3 regions of the Peribacillus sp. NPDC096448 genome follow, and region 2 is predicted to be linked to each of the others. Evidence: riboswitches for the same ligand, from Rfam matches in the RefSeq annotation. Region 2 holds a riboswitch; each other region holds the start of a gene.
The links. A riboswitch is a leader RNA that binds a small molecule or an ion and turns the genes downstream of it on or off. The one in region 2 is predicted to bind thiamine pyrophosphate.
Positions count from the first base shown of each region.

Region 1: it holds a riboswitch for thiamine pyrophosphate, as region 2 does, so the genes downstream of both, thiC (phosphomethylpyrimidine synthase ThiC) here and ACIQ0C_RS00130 (ABC transporter substrate-binding protein) in region 2, are expected to answer to the same signal.
Region 3: it holds a riboswitch for thiamine pyrophosphate, as region 2 does, so the genes downstream of both, tenA (thiaminase II) here and ACIQ0C_RS00130 (ABC transporter substrate-binding protein) in region 2, are expected to answer to the same signal.

Region 1 covers NZ_JBIWEU010000030.1:14,043-21,001, reverse strand. The annotation lists gene ACIQ0C_RS25785 (hypothetical protein) at 1-28, shown strand, start outside; gene ACIQ0C_RS25780 (DUF3231 family protein) at 131-640, shown strand; gene thiC (phosphomethylpyrimidine synthase ThiC) at 919-2,700, opposite strand; TPP riboswitch at 2,837-2,951, opposite strand; gene ACIQ0C_RS25770 (HAD family hydrolase) at 3,067-3,855, opposite strand; gene ACIQ0C_RS25765 (histidine phosphatase family protein) at 4,013-4,558, opposite strand; gene ACIQ0C_RS25760 (hypothetical protein) at 4,828-5,280, opposite strand; gene ACIQ0C_RS25755 (zinc-dependent alcohol dehydrogenase) at 5,603-6,742, opposite strand; gene ACIQ0C_RS25750 (glycerophosphodiester phosphodiesterase) at 6,898-6,959, opposite strand, start outside.
Region 2 covers NZ_JBIWEU010000001.1:24,610-31,568, forward strand. The annotation lists gene mbcS (acyl-CoA synthetase MbcS) at 1-1,525, shown strand, start outside; gene ACIQ0C_RS00115 (amidohydrolase) at 1,679-3,280, shown strand; gene rarD (EamA family transporter RarD) at 3,361-4,290, shown strand; gene ACIQ0C_RS00125 (protein-glutamine gamma-glutamyltransferase) at 4,367-5,194, opposite strand; TPP riboswitch at 5,509-5,618, shown strand; gene ACIQ0C_RS00130 (ABC transporter substrate-binding protein) at 5,752-6,747, shown strand; gene ACIQ0C_RS00135 (thiamine-binding protein) at 6,759-6,959, shown strand, end outside.
Region 3 covers NZ_JBIWEU010000009.1:235,942-242,900, forward strand. The annotation lists gene ACIQ0C_RS16920 (2-keto-4-pentenoate hydratase) at 1-762, shown strand, start outside; gene ACIQ0C_RS16925 (MFS transporter) at 789-2,150, shown strand; TPP riboswitch at 2,571-2,699, shown strand; gene tenA (thiaminase II) at 2,835-3,518, shown strand; gene ACIQ0C_RS16935 (ECF transporter S component) at 3,534-4,112, shown strand; gene ACIQ0C_RS16940 (ABC transporter ATP-binding protein) at 4,131-5,594, shown strand; gene ACIQ0C_RS16945 (energy-coupling factor transporter transmembrane component T family protein) at 5,595-6,371, shown strand; gene tenI (thiazole tautomerase TenI) at 6,411-6,959, shown strand, end outside.

The DNA.
Region 1 (6,959 bases), on a different contig from region 2:
AGAATGGCTACAAGGAATAAAAGGTTAAGCATCAAAAGCCCTCTAACATTTCCCAAACATAAACGATGATGCATGCTTGGATGAATTCAGGGTAACTTAAATGCGTTAATGAATTTCAAGGAGGATGGTTATGGGAATTTTAAGCGGAAATCCGAAAGATGAGCCTATGCATTATGGAGAGGTATTTGGTACCTGGGCATTTCTAACAACTACAAAAGGGTTGATTGCCTGTCATCAAACTATGCTTAATCATACTGGCGACAAGGACCTGCATAAATTACTTGTTGAAGTGATCAATCAAGGGAAACAGGAACATGACCAACTTGAATCATTATTAAAAGAAAATAACGTAGGACTGCCTCCGTCACCACCTGAAAGGCCTAAAGCTAATTTGGAGGATATTCCCGTCGGGGCACGTCTTCAAGATCCTGAAATCTCTGCTTCAGTATCAATCGATATTAATGCAGGATTAGTTGCTTGCAGCCAAATGATGGGTCAATGCATCCGCGAAGATATTGCACAGATGTTTGCGCAATTCCATACCAATAAAGCTGCATTGGGTGCTGACTTCCTAAGATTGAATAAGGAAAAAGGATGGCTTGTCCCTCCTCCTCTTCATATTAGCAAAACAAGTATGTAAATAGTAATGAAATATCCCCTTAATCATGTTTTGTGATTGAATGCCCAACATGATTAAGGGATTTATTCCATAAGGACGATCAAGGAATCATTACCATTGCAAACTTTCGATTAAGTGGCACTTTGTACATTGTTGACTATAATCATTTATCACAAATTCATGGTTACAATTTTCCCGAAAAGTGTTCAGCTCCCTTTTCAGCTGTTCCAATTGAGTTTCCAACTGTTTCATTTCAATTTTTATCTGGATTACCCGATTCATCGAATTCTCCTTCGGAATCATTGATAGATTTTCCCATCCGTTTTCCTAAATTCATTCGCTTTTTCTTTAAGCCCTTCATCGATTACCGACTCAAAACCCAGACCCTTCTCCTTCGCCAAATCACGGATATCCTGAGAGATTCTCATACTGCAGAATTTTGGTCCGCACATTGAACAGAAATGGGCTGTTTTGGCACCTTCAGCCGGAAGAGTTTCATCGTGATATTCAACTGCCCTTTCAGGGTCAAGGGAAAGATTGAATTGATCTCTCCAACGAAATTCGAATCTGGCCTTCGAAAGGGCATCATCCCGTTTTCTGGCCTGCGGATGGCCTTTTGCAAGGTCAGCTGCGTGGGCTGCAATTTTGTAAGTAATGACCCCTACCCGAACATCCTCTTTATTCGGTAGCCCCAAATGCTCTTTCGGTGTCACATAGCAAAGCATGGCAGTACCAAACCATCCAATCATGGCAGCACCAATCGCAGAAGTGATATGGTCATATCCAGGAGCTATATCCGTCGTCAATGGTCCCAGGGTATAGAATGGTGCTTCTTGACAGACTTCCAGCTGCTTATCCATATTTTCTTTAATCAAATGCATCGGTACGTGACCGGGTCCCTCCACCATTACTTGAACGTCGTGCTTCCAAGCAATCTTCGTCAACTCCCCAAGTGTTTCCAATTCGGCAAATTGTGCCTCATCGTTTGCATCTGCAATGGACCCAGGACGGAGACCGTCACCTAATGAGAATGCGACATCATACGTCTTCATGATTTCACAAATCTCTTCAAAGTGAGTATAGAGAAAACTTTCTTGGTGGTGGGCCAAGCACCATTGTGCCATTATGGAGCCTCCCCTGGAAACAATGCCCGTAACTCGCTTTGCTGTCATTGGGATGTATCGCAAAAGCACACCAGCGTGTATGGTGAAGTAATCGACACCTTGCTCAGCCTGCTCGATTAATGTATCCCGGAAAACTTCCCAATTTAAATCTTCCGCGACTCCATTCACTTTTTCCAATGCTTGATATATCGGAACCGTTCCAACCGGCACAGGTGAATTCCTAATAATCCATTCCCGCGTCGTGTGAATATTCTTTCCTGTGGAAAGATCCATTATGTTGTCTGCACCCCATCGTGTTGCCCAAGTCATTTTCTCCACTTCAGCTTCGATCGATGAACTAACAGCTGAGTTTCCAATATTCGCATTTATTTTCACGTGAAAATTACGTCCGATGATCATGGGCTCACTTTCCGGATGGTTAATATTTGCCGGAATGATCGCCCGCCCGCTAGCTACCTCTTCTCTTACAAACTCAGGGGCTACATTTTCCCTGATCGAAATGAACTCCATTTCTGGAGTAATGATACCTTTGCGGGCATAATGGAGCTGGGTTACGTTTTTCCCTTTCACTGCACGCAATGGTTTTCTTTTCAATCCCGGAAAAACTTCGGCATTGGATTGTGATTCCACTTTTCTATATCCGTTATCTTCGGGCTTTATTTCACGCCCTTCATACTCTTCAACATCTTCCCGTTCCAGAACCCAGCTGCGTCTAATCGGGGAAAGGCCTTTATGAATATCAATGGGATATTCTGAATCCGTATAGAAGCCGCTTGTGTCATATACACGTAAAGGCGGATTCTCCTCTTCGCCGAATGCCCCTGTTGTCGGACTTAGCTTAATTTCACGCATAGGTACTTTAATATCGGGTCTAGATCCCTCAACATACACTTTTTTACTCCCGGCAAAACTGGACATAATTGAAACGTTCATGTCATTTACTGAATTACTCTTCATGATTTCATTTCTCCTTTTTAAGTTCATTTAAAAAGGACAAAATCCAATCCATTTCGCACGAAAAAGCCAGGTCTCAAATTTAAAGACCCGGCTAACGTTAGTATGACTACAGAAATGACCAATTGAAATGTCATCGTTCAGTAGATTCTAACTTCCCCACGCTGGTATGAACCAGATCAGGTCCTGAGGGTTAAGAAGCTTAAGCGCTTCCCTCTCAGCCCAACTTTTATTGGACACCCCTAGTCTGAATAATTTAATTGATTACAGGGTAACTATAGCTCACCCTTTTCATTCTGTAAATAATTTGAAAGACCTAATATTTTCTCTACAATTATCTAAAATTGTTATTTGGAGGAGGACCGCCAATTAATCCCTCAGGCTCTCAAGGATAGGGAAAAGCTCCTCTAAATGCGTGATTTCATAGGTTGGAATCACTTCATTCCGTTCCTTATCATGGCGATTTATCCAAACCGACTTTATACCTACCCGTGATGCTCCAAGGATATCGGTCATTAAATTATCGCCGACCATCAATACTTCATCCTTATCAAGCTCCATGATTTCCAAAGCATGCTCAAAAATGGAGGCATCCGGTTTACCTCGTCCAAATGCGCCTGAAATCACGATTTGGTCGAAATAAGGAACCAGTTCAGGCGTAATTTCAAGTTTGGTATTTTGCAATTCAGGAGATCCGTTCGTAAGCAATAGCAATTTGTACTTCCCTTTTAATTCATCCAGAACACGGAATGTTTCTTCATAGATAAATGGCTTTTTGCGTCTTTCGGCCGGGAAACGTTCTGCCAGTTCAAGCCCAAATTCCGGGTCATCGATCCCTAAAGCCTTCAAGCCCCTCGTCCACGCTTCTTTCCGATAAGCCGGTACAATCCCGGCCATCTTCCGGAATTCATCATGGTCATCTTGAAAATTCCCCCATAGTCCCTCAAATGGGTTGATTCCAATCATTTGAGTGAATGCATATGTATCGTAAGAAGAATAAAGGTCACGCGCTTCCTTCCGCACCGCTTCTTCAAACTCGTCGACATTCAGACCATATTTCTCCTTGGCAACTTGACATGTAGCCACAAAAGCCTCTTTTACACTTTTCTGATCCCAAAGTAATGTATCATCTAAATCAAAAAAAACTGCCTTCAGCAAAATGTCCACCCCTCTTTCCCCAATATTGAATTCGTAAAAATTACACTATTACAATAATAAACCACAACCAATAAAAAAAGAATAACTATTCGGAAAATGCCTGCCTCTTTCTTAAAATCAGCAAAATGGCTTACCTTTTCCTGGTGGAAACCATATATTATTTCCCTTCTCTTCTTTCAAATACATAGAGTTTTCCATTACTGGCAATCTTGAATTTTGGACCGATGAACCCTCGCCGGATCAGCTCTTTCCTCAGATATACCATGAGGGCGGCATGACTCACGATCAGAACATTCCTTTCCCCCTTTGCAAAAACTTCATCCAATACTTTATTGATCCTTTGCTCTGCAATCTTAATTTCCGCCCTTGTCTGCTTGTTGATCACCGAGCAGCAGCGAATCCAGATGGCCCAAAGGATGAACGGCAGCTTGATCCTTCCTCTCAGAGGTGGTGATGGTATTTCCCGCAGCTCCTCCATCCTATGAACCGTACCTGGATAGATGTGTTCCGCTGTCTTGACAGCTCTCGACATATCACTGCAATAACATTCTTGCCATTCCTCAACACCAAATAAAGTCGTTCCATAAATAATATCCGCAGCATCATAGTCCTCAAACCATTGCTTCATATCATCCGCCGTCACAGATCTCCCAGTAGGAAATTCATGTGCCACCTTAAAATGCCGTACCAAACCAATTTTCATATATTCTCCTTTTTATCTTTTAAAATATTCATTTCTTTTTCCTGTAAAAGCCCTTAACAATATATTAACCTATGTAAAGCTATATAATAAATGCAAGTTGAAACCATTAAAAACCTTACTGAGCTCTCCTTGACATTGTGTATGGTTAAAGGTTCTCACAGATTGAGTCACTGCAAGCATTTGATTATGATAGGGAAAGATATCATAGGCAAGACCATATGTAAAATGATCGAAAAAAGAGAAAGCATATCGCCTTCTCCTTTTATCGTTTAATCTATGAATTGAAGTTCTGTTATCGTACATCTTTTCCTGAATTTATATTTCCCGCTCAAATCACTGAATTGATAATCATTTAGGGATTTCCCCAGTTGTTCCTTTAGTTTATCCACCGTGATGGTTTCCTCAACTGTCTCTTTCCAATTTTCATTTCCCATTATCTCTTCGAACGGAATGACAGTCAGGACTTCATCATATATCTGGATGCTTTGATCGATGCCGAAGCTGCCATAGATACTGCCATTTTCATCAGCAAAGATATGCTCCGATTCCAATTCTTCCACCAACACTTCCAGATATCCCTTTGACTTAACAGGCTTGATGGCAATCTCCGCTTCTGCCTTTACAGGTCCCAATCTCTTATCGATGATCTCTATCGTCAATTTAACGTGAACGGGCGGATAACCAAACCCTTCACAAAGTTCTGCTGCCGAGTTATATACCATCTGAACATCCTCCTTTTGTCACTATCATTATATAATATAAATCCTCCATTTCCTTACCAAAAACCCTTTTTCAAGATCACCCGGTACTGCATCTCTCCTTCATCATCTGAAGGGTCAATCGTCACATTCCCGGATTCCCCTTTAAACGAATGCCAGCCATCATAGTAAAAAAGCCAGTAATCCTGATTTCCTCAGATCACGGGCAAGATGATCATTTATATTTCACATAAATTGATCGAAGTTTATGGTGTATTATCGGTAAACGTATAAATGTAAAAAATCCAATGCAGCTCATGGGCATTGGATTTTTTATAGCTTCACATTATGGCTTTAGCACCACTTTAATACATTCATCTTCGTGATCGTTAAAGATTTGATAAGCCTCACTCGCTTTTTCGAGGGGGACTTTATGGGATATGATTTCCGTAGGGTCGAACTCTCCAGCCGTGATTTTATCAAAAAGCTTGGGCATGTAGTGAATGACCGGTGCTTGTCCCATTTTCAGGTTAATGTTCCGCTCGAATATATTGCCTAATGGGAACATATTATATTTCGATCCGTACACGCCAGTCAGTTGGATCGTGCCGAATTTACGTACGGCGTTAAGTGCAATCTCGATCGCACTTAACGTTCCACCCTGAAGTTTCAGCTTTTGCTCAATCGCCTCTATCGTTGATTTCTTTCCATCCATTCCCACACAGTCTATGACCACATCGGCCCCGCCTGAAGTGATTTCCTTAATGTATCTGCCCATATCGTTATACTCATCGAAGTTATACGCCTCCACCTTATTCATCTGTTTAGCCTTATTGAGTCTATAAGGAAGATTGTCGATGGCAATGACCCTTTTTGCTCCTTTCATCCAAGCGAACTTCTGAACCATCAAGCCAATCGGCCCACAGCCCAATACCGCTACCGTATCACCTTTCTTGACGCCAGCGTTCTCTACACTCCAATATGCGGTTGGCAGCACATCGGACAGGAACAAAAGCGCTTCATCCTCAAGTTCACATGACTCTGGGATGACAAATGGCATGAAGTTTCCATATGGTACCCTAAAATATTCTGCCTGCCCGCCTGGATAGTTCCCATATCGTTCCGTAAAACCAAAGTACCCGCCTGTATCCACCGCTTCATTGGGGTTGGAATTATCACATTGACTCTCCATATCATGTTCACAATAATAACAGTGCCCGCAAGAAATGTTGAAAGGCAAGACAACCCTGTCTCCTTTTTTCACCTTTGTCACTTCCGGACCCACCTCTTCGACGATCCCCATCGGTTCATGGCCAATGATATAATCTTTATGCGTCGGCAAAGCACCCTGATATATATGGAGGTCGGACCCGCATATAGCTGTTGAAGTCACTCGTACGATGATATCATCCTTTTGCTGAAGTTTCGGATCTTCAACTTGTTTTACCTGAATATCTTTTGCTCCTTGAAACGTTACAGCCTTCATAATCAACCTCCCAAAATTTTCTTATTACCTTTAATATACCCATCCACAAGACTGCTAAGCCTATGAACACCTGATTTTCCCAGGAATTAGAAGTCCTTCATTGCAAAAAAGCCCCGGAAAACCGGGACTCACCTATGAAACCTTTATTTAGTACTTTATTTATTGCCATTATTATTGTGCTTGTACTCTCTTAGTACCTCATTGAAAACATCGGGAT
Region 2 (6,959 bases):
TTATGCAAAAGATCCAGGTAAAGTTGCCGTACTTTGGGAGAACGAAACCGGAGATAAAAAACAACTTACATATGAGAATTTATTAAAAAGTGCAAATAAAATTGGAAATGCTTTCAAGAAAAAAGGACTGGGTAAAGGTGACACGGTCCTTATCATAATCCCTCGTTTGGTGGAAGCTTATCAAGTGTATTTAGCCGCATTGAAAATTGGCATGATTGTCATACCTTGTTCTGAAATGCTTCGTGCAAAGGACTTGCAGTATCGGGTCAACCATGGTGATGTCAAAGGAATCATAAGTTATCATGAATATACTGATGAATTGAATGAAATAGAAGGAGCGGAAAGCCTCCTGAAATTTTCAATCGGAAAACGAATCGAAAATTGGCTGGATTTAAATGAGCTCGCAGATGAGGAATCCGATCAGCTGACCATGGCCGACACGAAGAGTGAGGATATGGCATTCTTATCGTATACTTCCGGAACGACAGGGAATCCAAAAGGGGTCGTCCATACACATGGATGGGCTTATGCCCATTTGAAAACGTCTGCTGCAAACTGGCTCGGCATAAGTGAAACGGATGTCGTTTGGGCAACTGCAGGCCCAGGGTGGCAAAAGTGGATCTGGAGTCCTTTCCTGGCGGTTCTGGGAACAGGAGCGACAGGCCTTGCCTATCATGGGAAGTTCGAGGCGAAAAAATATCTTCAGCTGCTTCAGGACTACAAAGTGAATGCATTATGCTGCACACCAACCGAGTATCGATTGATTGCAAAGGTGGATAACCTTGATGACTATGATTTATCCCATCTTCATAGTGCTGTATCAGCGGGAGAGCCTTTAAATCAAAAAGTGTTCGAGGTCTTTAAAAACCATTTCCAGATTGAAGTGCGTGATGGATATGGGCAGACCGAAAATACCCTATTGGTGGGTGTAACGAAAGGCATGGATATTAAATTGGGCTCCATGGGCAAACCGACTCCGGGCAACCATGTCGAAATCATCGATGATTCCGGTAAACCCTGTTCTCCAGGCGTAGTGGGGGATATTGCCGTACATGTCGATACACCTGCTCTCTTTAAAGAATATTTTAAAGATCCCGAGCGGACATCGCAGCAATTCCGTGGGGACTATTATATCACCGGCGATCAAGCGAAAAAGGATGAAGATGGTTATTTCTGGTTTGAGGGCCGTTCTGATGATATCATCATCAGCTCGGGATATACGATCGGACCGTTTGAAGTGGAAGATGCACTCGTTAAGCATCCATATGTTAAAGAGTGTGCCGTTATAGCAAGTCCAGATGAAATAAGGGGAAATGTGGTCAAGGCGTATGTCGTCTTGATGGATGATATCGATCCGAACAGCCAGGACTTGATCAAGACGCTTCAATCGCACGTGAAGGAATTGACTGCCCCATATAAATATCCAAGGAAAATCGAATTTTTAGAAGAGCTGCCCAAAACGACATCAGGTAAAATCAAACGGGTGGATTTACGGAAAAGGGAAGAAGCACTCCTTAATAATTGATCGAAATGCATGACCGTCAGCCTCCAAGGCTGGCTTTTTTTTATTGGCAAGGGCTTGGGTAAAAGCATAAATATGGGAATTCGTGATATGAGATGGTACACTTACTGCATATCTGCACAGTAACAATCATTTAATAAGGAGTGTAAAGCTGGAATGGGAACGTTATGGTTCAATGGGTCGATTTATACGATGATTAAAGAAAATGATCAAGTGGAGGCAGTATACACTGAAAAGGGGGTAATTGTTGATACCGGCAGCCTGGACCATTTGAAAAATGAATATGCCGGCAATATTTCCAGGGAAATCGACTTAAAAGGACAAACGATGCTTCCGGGGTTAGTGGATAGTCACCTTCATTTGGTCGGGCATGGTGAAAGGCTGCTTCGTTTAGACCTCTCTTTGATGGATAGCAGGGAGTCGATCATGAAATCCTTGAAGGAAAAGTGCTCAAAGACCCCGGCCGGAAAGTGGATCGTTGCCGAAGGGTGGAATGAAAATGAATGGCCGAGCCCTGAATTGATATTACGGGATGAGCTTGACGCGATTTCGGCAGATCATCCCATCGTATTGAAAAGGATCTGCCGGCATGCCTTGGTGGTCAATTCGCGCGCCCTTTTGGAAGCGGATATTAAAGAAGATATAAAAGAACCTCCAGGCGGGGTGATCTGCCGATATCCTGACGGACGTTTAAATGGTCTATTTAAAGAAAGTCAGGCGCAGAACCTTATTTTAGACAGCCTTCCCGGCATTGATCAAGAGTATATCGAAAACGCGCTCACAGAGGCCATAGAAGACGCATATAAGCTAGGTTTGACTGGCGTACATACTGAGGACCTCCATTACTACAATGGCTTCATGCCGACATATCAGGCGTTTAAATCGGTAATCGAGGACCGGGAAATGGCCTTTCGCGCCAACTTACTCGTCCATCACGAAGCGTTTGAAGAAATGCTGGCAGCAGGCGGCGGCTATCAGAAAGGTACGCGATACATCAAATTCGATAGCATGAAGATATTTACCGACGGCTCCTTAGGCGGACGCACAGCCTTGTTGAGCAAACCTTATGTAGATCAAAAGAATACGAATGGAGTTGCGATATTCACTGAAAACGAGCTTCAGGAATGGGTGAAAAAAGCAAGGGCTGCCGGAATGCCGATTGCTGTCCATGCGATTGGCGATCTCGCTTTTGAATATGTCTTGAATGCAATTGAAGCCCTCCCCCCGAAAAAGGGACAGAGGGACCGGCTCATCCATGCGCAGATTGTCCGGCCGGAGCTGTTGGAGCGGGCGGCAAAGCTGCCGGTAATCTTTGATATCCAACCGGGTTTCGTCCCATCCGATTTTCCGTGGGTGGAAGAAAAGGTTCCTGCCGATCTGTTGGAATTCTCCTATGCCTGGAAAACCTATTTGAATTTGGGCATCATTTGTGCGGGGGGATCGGATGCACCCATTGAACCCTTAAATCCGATTTTGGGCATTCATGCTGCTGTCACAAGGATGAAAATCAACAGTGAGGACCGTACTGTATATGGCTTGGGTGAAAGGCTTTCCGTTTACGAGGCTTTCGCACTGTATACCAAGGGGAGTGCTGCAGCAATCGGGCAGGAAAAACGCCGCGGTGTGATCAATAAAGGGTACGATGCCGATTTTACCGTGTTTAATCTGGATGTCTTTGCTGTTGCGCCGGATGATCTCCTGAAAGCTGAGGCGGTCATGACGGTCATTGATGACAAAATCATGTATGATAAAAATTAACAGTTGCAAAAAAAGAAATGGAAATACAAAATTGTTAGTTGGAATTAGATAAAGGAATGTAAATGGAAAGAAGGCTTGTTATGAAAGTGGATGAACAAAAAGAAGGGGCGATTTATGCAGCCCTTTCTTACATGATGTGGGGAGTTGTGCCGATTTACTGGAAGTTCCTTCAGGGAGTCGGTGCAATAGAAATTTTAGCTCAGAGGGTATTATGGTCTTTCGTGTTCATGCTGGTTTTATTGATGTTCATGAAAAAATGGCAAGCGTTTCTTAATTATGTCAAAAACATAATGGGAAATCCGAAACTCTTTACGGCATTACTAACGGCCTCACTGCTTGTTACAGCTAATTGGGGAGTGTTCATATGGGCCGTTAACTCTGGCCGCATCCTCGACACGAGCCTTGGATATTATATCAATCCGCTAGTCAGTGTACTATTGGGAGTGATAGTCTTAAAAGAAAAATTGAGCGGGGCCCAAATCATTTCATTCCTGCTTGCAGGAATCGGAGTCTTGATCCTTGGCATTCATTTCGGCACGATCCCGTGGATCTCTCTTGTTTTGGCCATGACCTTTGGATTATACGGTCTGGCAAAAAAAATGATCAAGGCCGAATCGGCGATCGGGCTGACGCTCGAAACGATGATGGTAACGCCCCTGGCCCTGGGTTACCTGATATACTTGATGAACCGGTCAGAAATGCAATTCTTTACAGATGGGAGCACAAGCTTGCTGTTGGTGGGCGGCGGTATTGCCACGGCATTGCCTCTTTTATATTTTGCAAAAGGGGCGGAGAAGATCCCGTTATCGATGCTTGGCATTTTTCAGTATATCGCTCCGACCTTATCTTTATTGATCGGGGTATTCGTCTATCATGAAAGTTTCACCAAAGCACATCTTTTAGCCTTTTTGTTCATATGGTCAGCCTTGGCTGTTTATACACTATCCATAACGAAATGGGGTCAGGCAAGTGCCCGCAGGTTCAAAGGCAAAGGGAATATTGGGGCGTGAAAAGAAAAAATGCTTGGGAGATCTCTCCCCAAGCATTTTTTTATGCCGGTGGTTTTACGGCATGGGAACTAAAGGGTCATGAGAGGTATATCTTCGAACCTATTTCAGAAACAATACAATCGGAAAGGCTGGCAGGACTGTTACCGGGCTTTGCACGGGGGAAATTTTGTTGGAATTGTCTATAGAAGGAACTATCCAGGAAAATGATATGCGTTGTCAGGAATGCTGATATGGTGGCGTACGGCTTTCTATTGCTATTCAATTCATTGATGATTCCCTGTGCAGTGGTAATCCCGATCCCGTGGCCATAAAAGAGGCCATTTCCTAATAATATCGCATTTTCACCTTGCCATTCAGGAGTTGCCTCGTCGTGATCAGGGTTTTTGAAGTAAACGCAATCACCTGGTAAATAATCCCGTCCTTGGTGAACGATAAGAGCCATATTCCTTGGAGGGCGCCAATCATATAAAAATAGATCTGAAAAAAGATAGTCGAAATTCCTAGGGCCGATTAAATCCAAAATCGCCTTTAAAAAAGTGACGACTATCGCTGTCCCGCATTCGAAGGCATAAAGCCTTCCATTCATGAAAATGTCAACGAGTGCAGCATGGGGGAGAATCCCTGGCTGAAGGGTAAAGGTGCCATCCTTTGAAAGGTGCCAATATTGTTGATTGGATTGAGATTCCTCAAGTGTGGAAAATTCCGGACCGCTTTTATCCAACGCAATAGCTGCCTGTATGACTCGGTTCCTCAGCTGTATCTCGAAATTGAAATCCCCAAAGTTCCGGTATTCAAAAACGTTAGAATCTTCCGCCAAGCATTGAAGAGTTTCAAGCGATTTAGCAGATGCTGTACCTGGTTGGATTTGACTGACATCTAACCATTTTTGATTAATCTTTATCATGATCATATCCACCTTTTGCTTATGAAATTAAGGGTTTAATAAAACCAGTAAACAAAAATGTCTACAGGTAATGCACATTATATGAATGCTTGCAAAGAAATGACTATTTGGAACGTGTCCGCCACCGTTGCAGCCAAGAATGATTGGAATGAAAAGAGGCAGACTTAGTTTGCTTCCAATGATTTTCGTTCGAAAAGCTGTTTTGCTAGATATCCTAAAGTGCCAGGAATACCTTTCCAATTAGTGATAAGAAGCAAATTAGTATTCCTTTTTCCCTATGAATTGATATAATGAGAGAGAAAAGTTCATATGTGCGAGAAATGTAGGGGGGCCAGTACTGCTGGCTGAGATTGCATCCTTTAGATGCTGACTCTTTGAACCTGATCTGGATGATGCCAGCGGAGGGAACATATTATTACTGATTTTCTGTTTTGTATGTTAACGTCCGAATTCATCTTCGGGCGTTTTTTGCTTTTTTATCCAGTATTTGAATAGACCCTGGAGCCCCATTATGTTCCGGCATATGGAACTTATAAGATGTGTAGGAGGATAATGACTTGAATAAATTCTTACCACTGTTAACTTCGTTGTTCCTTTTGGCTGGATGCGGAGCAGGCGGAACTAATGAAAAAGAAGAAGCATCTAAAAATGAAGAATTAAAAAAGGTATCGGTCGTGCTCGATTGGACACCGAATACAAACCATACTGGATTGTATGTAGCCAAGGAAAAAGGTTATTTTAAAGATCAAGGTCTTGATGTGGAAATTATCATGCCAGGTGAAGCTGGAGCCGATAAGCTTGTCGCTTCAGGGAAATCTGAATTTGGCGTGAGCTACCAGGAGGGCATAACGCAGGCCCGCGTGCAGGGCGTGCCGATTGTTTCGGTAGCTGCTGTCATCCAGCATAATACCTCGGGATTCGCTTCCCCTGAGGCAAAGGACATTAAAACTCCCAAGGATTTTGAAGGGAAAACGTATGGTGGCTGGGGATCTCCGGTTGAAAAGGCCATAATTGATTCACTCATGAAAAAAGAAAATGCGGATGTAAATGAAGTGGACATAGTCAATACAGGAGACATGGATTTTTTCACTTCGGTTAAAAGGGATATAGATTTTGCCTGGATTTATTATGGTTGGACAGGCATTGAGGCTGAGTTGCGAAATGAAAAGCTTAATATGGTTTACTTAACCGAATACTCTGATAAGCTTGATTACTATACGCCTGTTTTGACTACAAATGAAAAGATGATAAAAGAAGATCCCGAGACTGTTAAAGCATTCGTTCATGCAGCTTCGAAAGGGTACCAGTATGCGATTAAGAATCCTGATGATGCAGCAGGCATGTTAATTAAGTCTGCACCGGATCTTGATGCAAAACTAGTAAAGAAAAGCCAGGAGTGGCTTGCAGACAAGTATCAGGATGATGCTCCGCGATGGGGTGAACAAAAGCTTGAAATTTGGAAGAATTACAGTGATTGGATGACTGAAAATAAGCTTCTTGAAGGTGATTTCGATCCTGAAAAGGCATTTACCAATGAATTTTTACCAAAATAGGAGGAAATGCAATGGCCAACTCATTAATTAGCATACAAATTATTCCTAAAGGGGAAAATGTCATCCCTATGGTCGATGAAGCAATCAAGATCATTGAAGAATCAGGTGTCAAGTATGAGGTTCACCCGCTTGAAACGACAATGGAGGGTGAGCTTTCCGAACTTTTTGCCGTGATAGAAAAAATGAATGTAAGAATGATTGAAATAGGATCG
Region 3 (6,959 bases), on a different contig from region 2:
CAACTGGCAAAACGGGTAGCCGATTCGCAAAAAAACGGTCGTGAAATGGATAAGCTTACATTATCCAATCCTGAACTAACAGTAAATCAAGCATATGAAATTCAGAAGTTGAGCATAAATGATACGCTTACTGATGATAACAGATTCATCGGATGGAAGATGGGCTTGACGAGCAAAGCCAAACAAAAGCAAGTAGGGGTAGAGGAAGCGATATACGGCAGGTTGACATCTGCCATGGAACTGACAAGACCTGTATTAAAGGTTGGGGAACTCATTCATCCGCGAGTGGAACCTGAACTTGCCTTTTTGTTCAAAGACGAACTGAAAGGTGCAAATATAACGGCGAAAGATGTCTGGCCGGCTGTTGAATGTGTATTCCTTGCACTGGAGGTTATTGACAGCCGTTATAAAAATTTTTCTTTTACACTTACCGATGTAGTGGCGGATAACGCATCCTCAGCCAAAATCTTGCTTAGCAATCAAGCTTATTCCCCGTATCACATGGACTGGGCCCAAACAGAAGTTACGCTATATCAAAATGGTGAAATGCAAAAGAGAGGTCGCGGTGAAGCTGTACTCGATCATCCGATTCATTCGATTGTGGAACTTGTAAAAATGATTAGCCGTGAAGGACTTACCATACAGGCTGGAATGATTGTTTTGGTAGGCGGAATTACAGATGCCGTTTCCATACAGGCTAACGATGAAATAATGGCAGATTATGGTGAACTAGGGAAACTGACTTTGCATGTTATATCGTGAAAATATGGCAAAGAGGAGGGAATTAATTGCGTGAAGTCAATGCTTCTGAAGTGGTGGGTAATAGTAAATTTGGCCGTTTCCACATAATGGTCTTTATGTGGTGTTTGTTCGCAATTACCTTCGATGGATTTGATATAGCCATGTACGGAGTAGGTTTGCCATTGATGATGGAGGAATGGAACTTGACGCCAGTCGAAGCTGGAGGAATAGCAAGTTATTCATTGTTCGGAATGATGGTGGGAGCACTCATTTTTGCACCTTTGGCGGATAAAATAGGGAGAAAAAAAGTGCTGGCCATTTGTATATGTTTATTCAGTGTTTTTACATTACTTTCAAGTTTTGCCCCCAATCCTGCCTTTTTCTCGGTTATGCGATTTATAGCAGCCTTGGGAATGGGAGGATTAATGCCAAACGTCATCTCCTTAATGGCGGAATACTCACCCAAAAAGAATAAGGTGCTCATTGTAACAGCTATGTACTGCGGTTATTCCATCGGAAGCATACTTGCTTCTTTAATTGGAATATATGTAATGGAACAAATGAGTTGGAGGGTTTTGTATTGGATAGGGGCGCTTCCCTTACTGGCACTGCCATTCTTCATGAAGCAATTTCCCGAATCGCTTTCCTATTATGTTATTCGAAAACAAGGAGCAAAGCTTGCTGGAATCCTGAATCGCATTGATCCAGATGGCGACTATAAAGAGTCTGACGATTATGAGTTTGCCAAAGTCCAGGAAAGGGCAAAGGGCTTCCCTGTCAAAAAACTCTTCGAAAATAAGCGTACTCTCAGCACATTTGCGTTTTGGGTAGCTGCCTTTAATTGTTTACTAATGGTATACGGACTCAATACATGGTTACCCAAAATCATGCAGCAGTCCGGATACGGCCTTTCATCCAGTTTATCTTTCAATCTTATATCGGGAATAGGACAAATTGGCGGATCTATAATTGGCGGATACTTAGTTGGGAAAATAGGCCATAGAAAAGTACTTGTATCCCTCTGTGCCATAGGTACGGTCTGTTTTGTCATATTAGGATTAACCTCAAATGCAGTAGCATTATATATTCTCATCGCTTTTGGAGGAGCCTGTACAGTCGGCGCGATGAATTTAGCCAATACGTATATATCCGAGTATTATCCGCGGGAGATAAGGACCACCGGGATAGGCTGGGCCTTGGCTTTTGGTAGAATTGGAGCCATTGTTGCCCCAACATTAATAGGTTTATTGCTGGCTGCAAACTATTCGCCACAAAATGCATTCATGGCCTTCACGGTTCCGAGCATAATGGCTGCCTTGGCGTTACTCGCTGTGAAGGAGAGGTATGGCAGCTATGATAAACTACAGATTGAGGGGAATATAAAACTAAAAGCAACGTCGAATGTATAATATTGTTTTTTAGTAGATGGCCTATATGTCAGCGGACAGTCATGCAGACTATTCCCTGACATATAGGCCATTTTTTTGAGAATAACAGAATTCACGAGTAAAACCGCTAAACTCACGAGTAAAACAGCTGAATTCACGAGTAAACCGGCTAAACTTACGAGTAATCGTCCAACTCCATGAGTACACCGGCAAAATTCACGAGTGAAATTGCTAAACTCACGAGTAAAGCAGTTGAATTCACGAGAAAACTACTAAATGAACTCCCTTTGATCAAATTCTTTGTAGGCTATTAAACTGACGGGAAATGATGGTTGCAAGATTGAATGTTTAGTAACCCTAAATCATGAAAACTTTTATAATACGTTTGACAATTGGATTTATCGTGTTAATATAAAGGCAAATGAAAATTAAATATACAATTTGTACCACTAGGGGTGCTTTATAGGTAAAAGGTGTTTTTACCGCAGAAGCTGAGATTAAAGTATGACTTTAAGACCCTTAGAACCTGATCTGGTTTATACCAGCGTAGGGAAGTGGGGGTCTGGAACAATACGTTTCTGTATTATTTCTTGTACAACCACTTTCTTTACGTTTAAGAAAGTGGTTTTTTGTTTGCAAAAAAAGGGGTGATAAAAGTTTTTTTCGTAACATTCATTCAAAAAATACAATTTGGAGGTCATGGATATGAAGTTTTCAGAGGAAATTCGTCAGGAAGTGGATCACATTTGGGAAGCTAGTTTTAATCACCCGTTTGTTGCAGGAATAGGAGATGGCACTTTGCCAATGGAGAGTTTTCGTTTTTATGTCATGCAAGATGCCTATTATTTATCTCATTTTGCTAGAGTTCAAGCCTTAGGGGCAGTCAAAGCTACAGATTTACATACAACAAGCAGGCTTGCCGGCCATGCACAAGGAACATATGAAGCGGAGTTGAAGCTTCATGAGAATTTTTCCGAGAGATTAGGCATCACAAAAGAAGAACGGGAAAATTTCAAACCAGCCCCGACTGCTTATGCTTATACTTCCCATATGTATCATGCGGCTTATTCGGGACATTTAGGAGATGTTATTGCAGCTATCTTACCGTGTTACTGGCTGTATTATGAGATAGGTGAAAAGCTGCAAGGGTGCATGCCCGAAGAGCCGATTTATCAAGAATGGATAGCGGCTTACGGAGGAGAGTGGTTCCGTACTTTGGTGGAAGAACAAATTTCGAGGCTTGATGAGATTGCTGAAAAAGTAACTGATGAAGATAAGGAGAGAATGAAAGAGCATTTTATCCTTAGTAGCCAATATGAATACTCATTTTGGGAAATGGCTTATCGTTTAGAGACATGGCCTGTTCATAAGGAAACACTAGAAGTATAAAAGGAGAATGAAACAATGAAAAAAGGATTGAAATTAACGGATATATTAGTCACGATCGTGATTGCGGTTGCATTTGGAATCGTTTATATTCTTTGGGGTTCGGTTTATTATTCCGTTAAACCATTAGGGTTACATCTGGATCAACTTATTTATGGTATGTGGTTTATAGCTGGCCCCGTCGCATTTTTAATTTTACGGAAACCGGGTGTGGCACTTTTGGCGGAGATAGCTGCAGCTTCCGGGGAATTCTTTCTTGGTTCACCATGGGGGCTGACCGTACTGTTATATGGGGTGGTCCAAGGTTTGTTTGCGGAACTGGTGTTCATGGGGTTCAAATATAAAAAATTCAATATGCCGGTGACCATTTTAGCTGCGATAGCTTCCTGCTTGGCATCGGTTATCATGGATTTTGCATACGGGGAAATAGGTGCGCTTTCTACTTGGAATCTATCGTTATTCATGATAGCGAGGTTTGTAGGTTCCATATTCTTTGCTGGTGTGACCGCCTATTATCTAGTTAAAGTCCTGGAATCAACAGGAGTAACTAATCTTGTGCGTCCGGTTTCAAATAAAGATTATGCAGAACTTGATTAAAAGTAGAGGTTGAGGGCAATGGAACCAATCGTTTCTGTTGAAAAGTTAAGGATGAAATTTCCCGGTGATGAATCTTTGATATTCAAGGACCTATCACTATCGTTTGATCAAGGAGAAAAAGTGCTACTTTTGGGACCATCAGGATGTGGTAAGTCGACTCTTTTACAAGTGTTAAGCGGATTGATTCCGAATTCCATCGAAGTACCGATGAAAACGGAGAAATTGAAATGCCCTTCTTCGTGGGGGTATGTTTTTCAAGATCCCGATAGTCAGTTTTGCATGCCATTTGCCGATGAGGAAATTGCCTTCGTCCTTGAGAATCTTTCCGTCCCTAAAGAAGAAATGAAAGAGAAGATTCAAAATCATTTCCGTAAAGTAGGATTGAACCTGGGCCATACAAGTATTGAAACATTATCAGGCGGGATGAAACAGCGTCTGGCAATCGCTTCAGTATTGGCCCTTGAACCGGAAGTTATATTTTTAGATGAACCAACCGCCATGCTTGATCCGGAAGGAACGAAAGAAATCTGGGAATTGTTGAAGGAAGTCGGACGAGACAAAACGGTTATTATCGTCGAGCATAAAATTGACCATGTTTTAGAATTCATCGAAAGAATCGTGCTTTTTAACGATGACGGTCAAATCATAGCTGATGGTCCAAGAGACACCATTCTTTCACTATATAAAAATGAAATGAAAGAACATGGAATTTGGTTCCCAGGTGTTTGGGATGAGTATATACAGAAGTATGCACCCATTCGGGAACACCCATTTACAGATGATTCACCCCTTATGGATGTGAAAGGCTTTAGAGGTTTTCGGAATAAAGAGGAAAAAATCAAGGTTGAAGAGCTGAAGGTACATTCAGGTGAATGGATTGTAATCAGGGGTGAAAATGGCGCGGGGAAGAGTACTCTTTTGCATGCCTTAATGCAGTTCATAAAAACGAAAGGTAAGTATGAATTATTGGGGACCCCTATTAAAAGAGTGAAAAATCCAACGGATCATATGACGTTTGTCTTTCAAAATCCTGAGTTTCAGTTCGTTGCAAATACGGTATATGAAGAGATTGCTTATTCATTGCGTATTGATAAAAGGCCGCAACAAGAAATAGATGAGAGAGTCCGCTCATTGCTTAAAGTATTCCGCCTGGAGGCACACCGGGATAAACATCCGTTTCAATTATCAATGGGTCAAAAGCGTCGCTTAAGCGTAGCCGCCTCAATCGTAATAGACAAAAAAATCATTCTCCTGGATGAGCCGACCTTTGGACAAGATTCGAAAAATACCTTTGCATTACTGGAATGGTTTGAGGAATATCGAAGACGCGGAGTAACAGTGATCATGGTAACTCATGACGACCATATTTCAGAAAACTTTGCAACCAGGATCTGGACGGTTAAGGACGGAAACGTAATAAGTGATGAAAAAATTGCTCATGCAGGATTTGTGGAGACCAAAGTTAAAAGGAGTGTCATGTAGATGAATGTTTCAAATGCAGAAACATGGCTCCATAGAATTAATCCAAGCCTTAAACTTGGTGTGCTGATTGTGTTATGCATCGTGGCGTTATTCATTCATGACCTGAATTATATGATGAACATCACCATTGGCGTATTACTTTTATTTTTGTTTTTTACCGGGCATTCGATATTGCGCATCTTACTTTTGTCGATTCCCTTTTGTTTCATTTTTATATCCACCTCTTCTGCAATGATATTTTTCGGGCAAGGTGAGACGCTTTGGTTTGAGTGGGGCCTAATATCGATTACAGAAGAAAGTTTCATGAAGGGATTACTGGTAGGCTTTCGAGCTTTGTTCTTTGCGGCCCTTGGTTTAACTTTTTCCTTAACGACGAGACCAGTGAACTTGTTTTATTCGTTAATGCAGCAAGTTAGGCTTAAACCGAAATATGCCTATAGTTTCATGGCGGCATTAAGGCTGATTCTCATCATGATGGAGGAGTTCCAAACGATACGAAACGCGATGAAAGTACGTGGTTTCGAAAGGGGAAAAGGAATAAGATCGGTATATTTTAAAATGAAAGCCTATTCCATCCCGTTGCTATCCGGAAGCATCAGACGTGCTCACCGAATCGCGGTTGCGATGGAGGCGAAGCGATTTACAGACAGTCGGGAACGAACATACTATTATGAATTTGGGTTTTCAAAAAAGGACTATAGTTTCATTCTGTATTTTATCATCCTGCTGTTGGCCGGCTTTTATCTATCGATTCAATTCCCGTTAGTATCTATTTGATTTTATGAAATTGTAACTTTACTAGTTAGGGGTTCTAGTATGAATGCACATGAATTGCATATTATTTCTACTGGGAAACAGCCAATTGAAAAGTTTGTGGAAATCGCTTCAAACATTCAGGAACATGTTGATTTCTTTTATCTAAGGGAAAAACATATGAGTGCCTCGGAACTCTATCAAGCAGTGGGTCTATTACATGATAAAAAGATTCCGCTTTCTAAGATCATCATTAATGACCGCGTGGATGTAGCCTGGGTACACAAAGTATTTGGTGTGCAATTGGCTTTTCATAGTTTAGATGCAGAAGTCGTAAAAGGAGCTTTTCCAGGATTGAATGTTGGCTGTTCGATTCATTCCATGGATGAAGCGAAAGCCGCATTCAGCAAAGGGGCCAATTACGCGATTTATGGACATGTTTTTGAAACGGATTCAAAAATCGGCCTTCCTCCTAAGGGAGTTGAGGAGCTTCATGCAATCACAAGAAATGTCAATCTTCCGATAATTGCGATAGGCGGAATCACTCCTTTCAATTGCCAAGTGGTACTGGATGCGGGGGCACGCGGAATTGCCGTCATGTCAGGTGTGCTT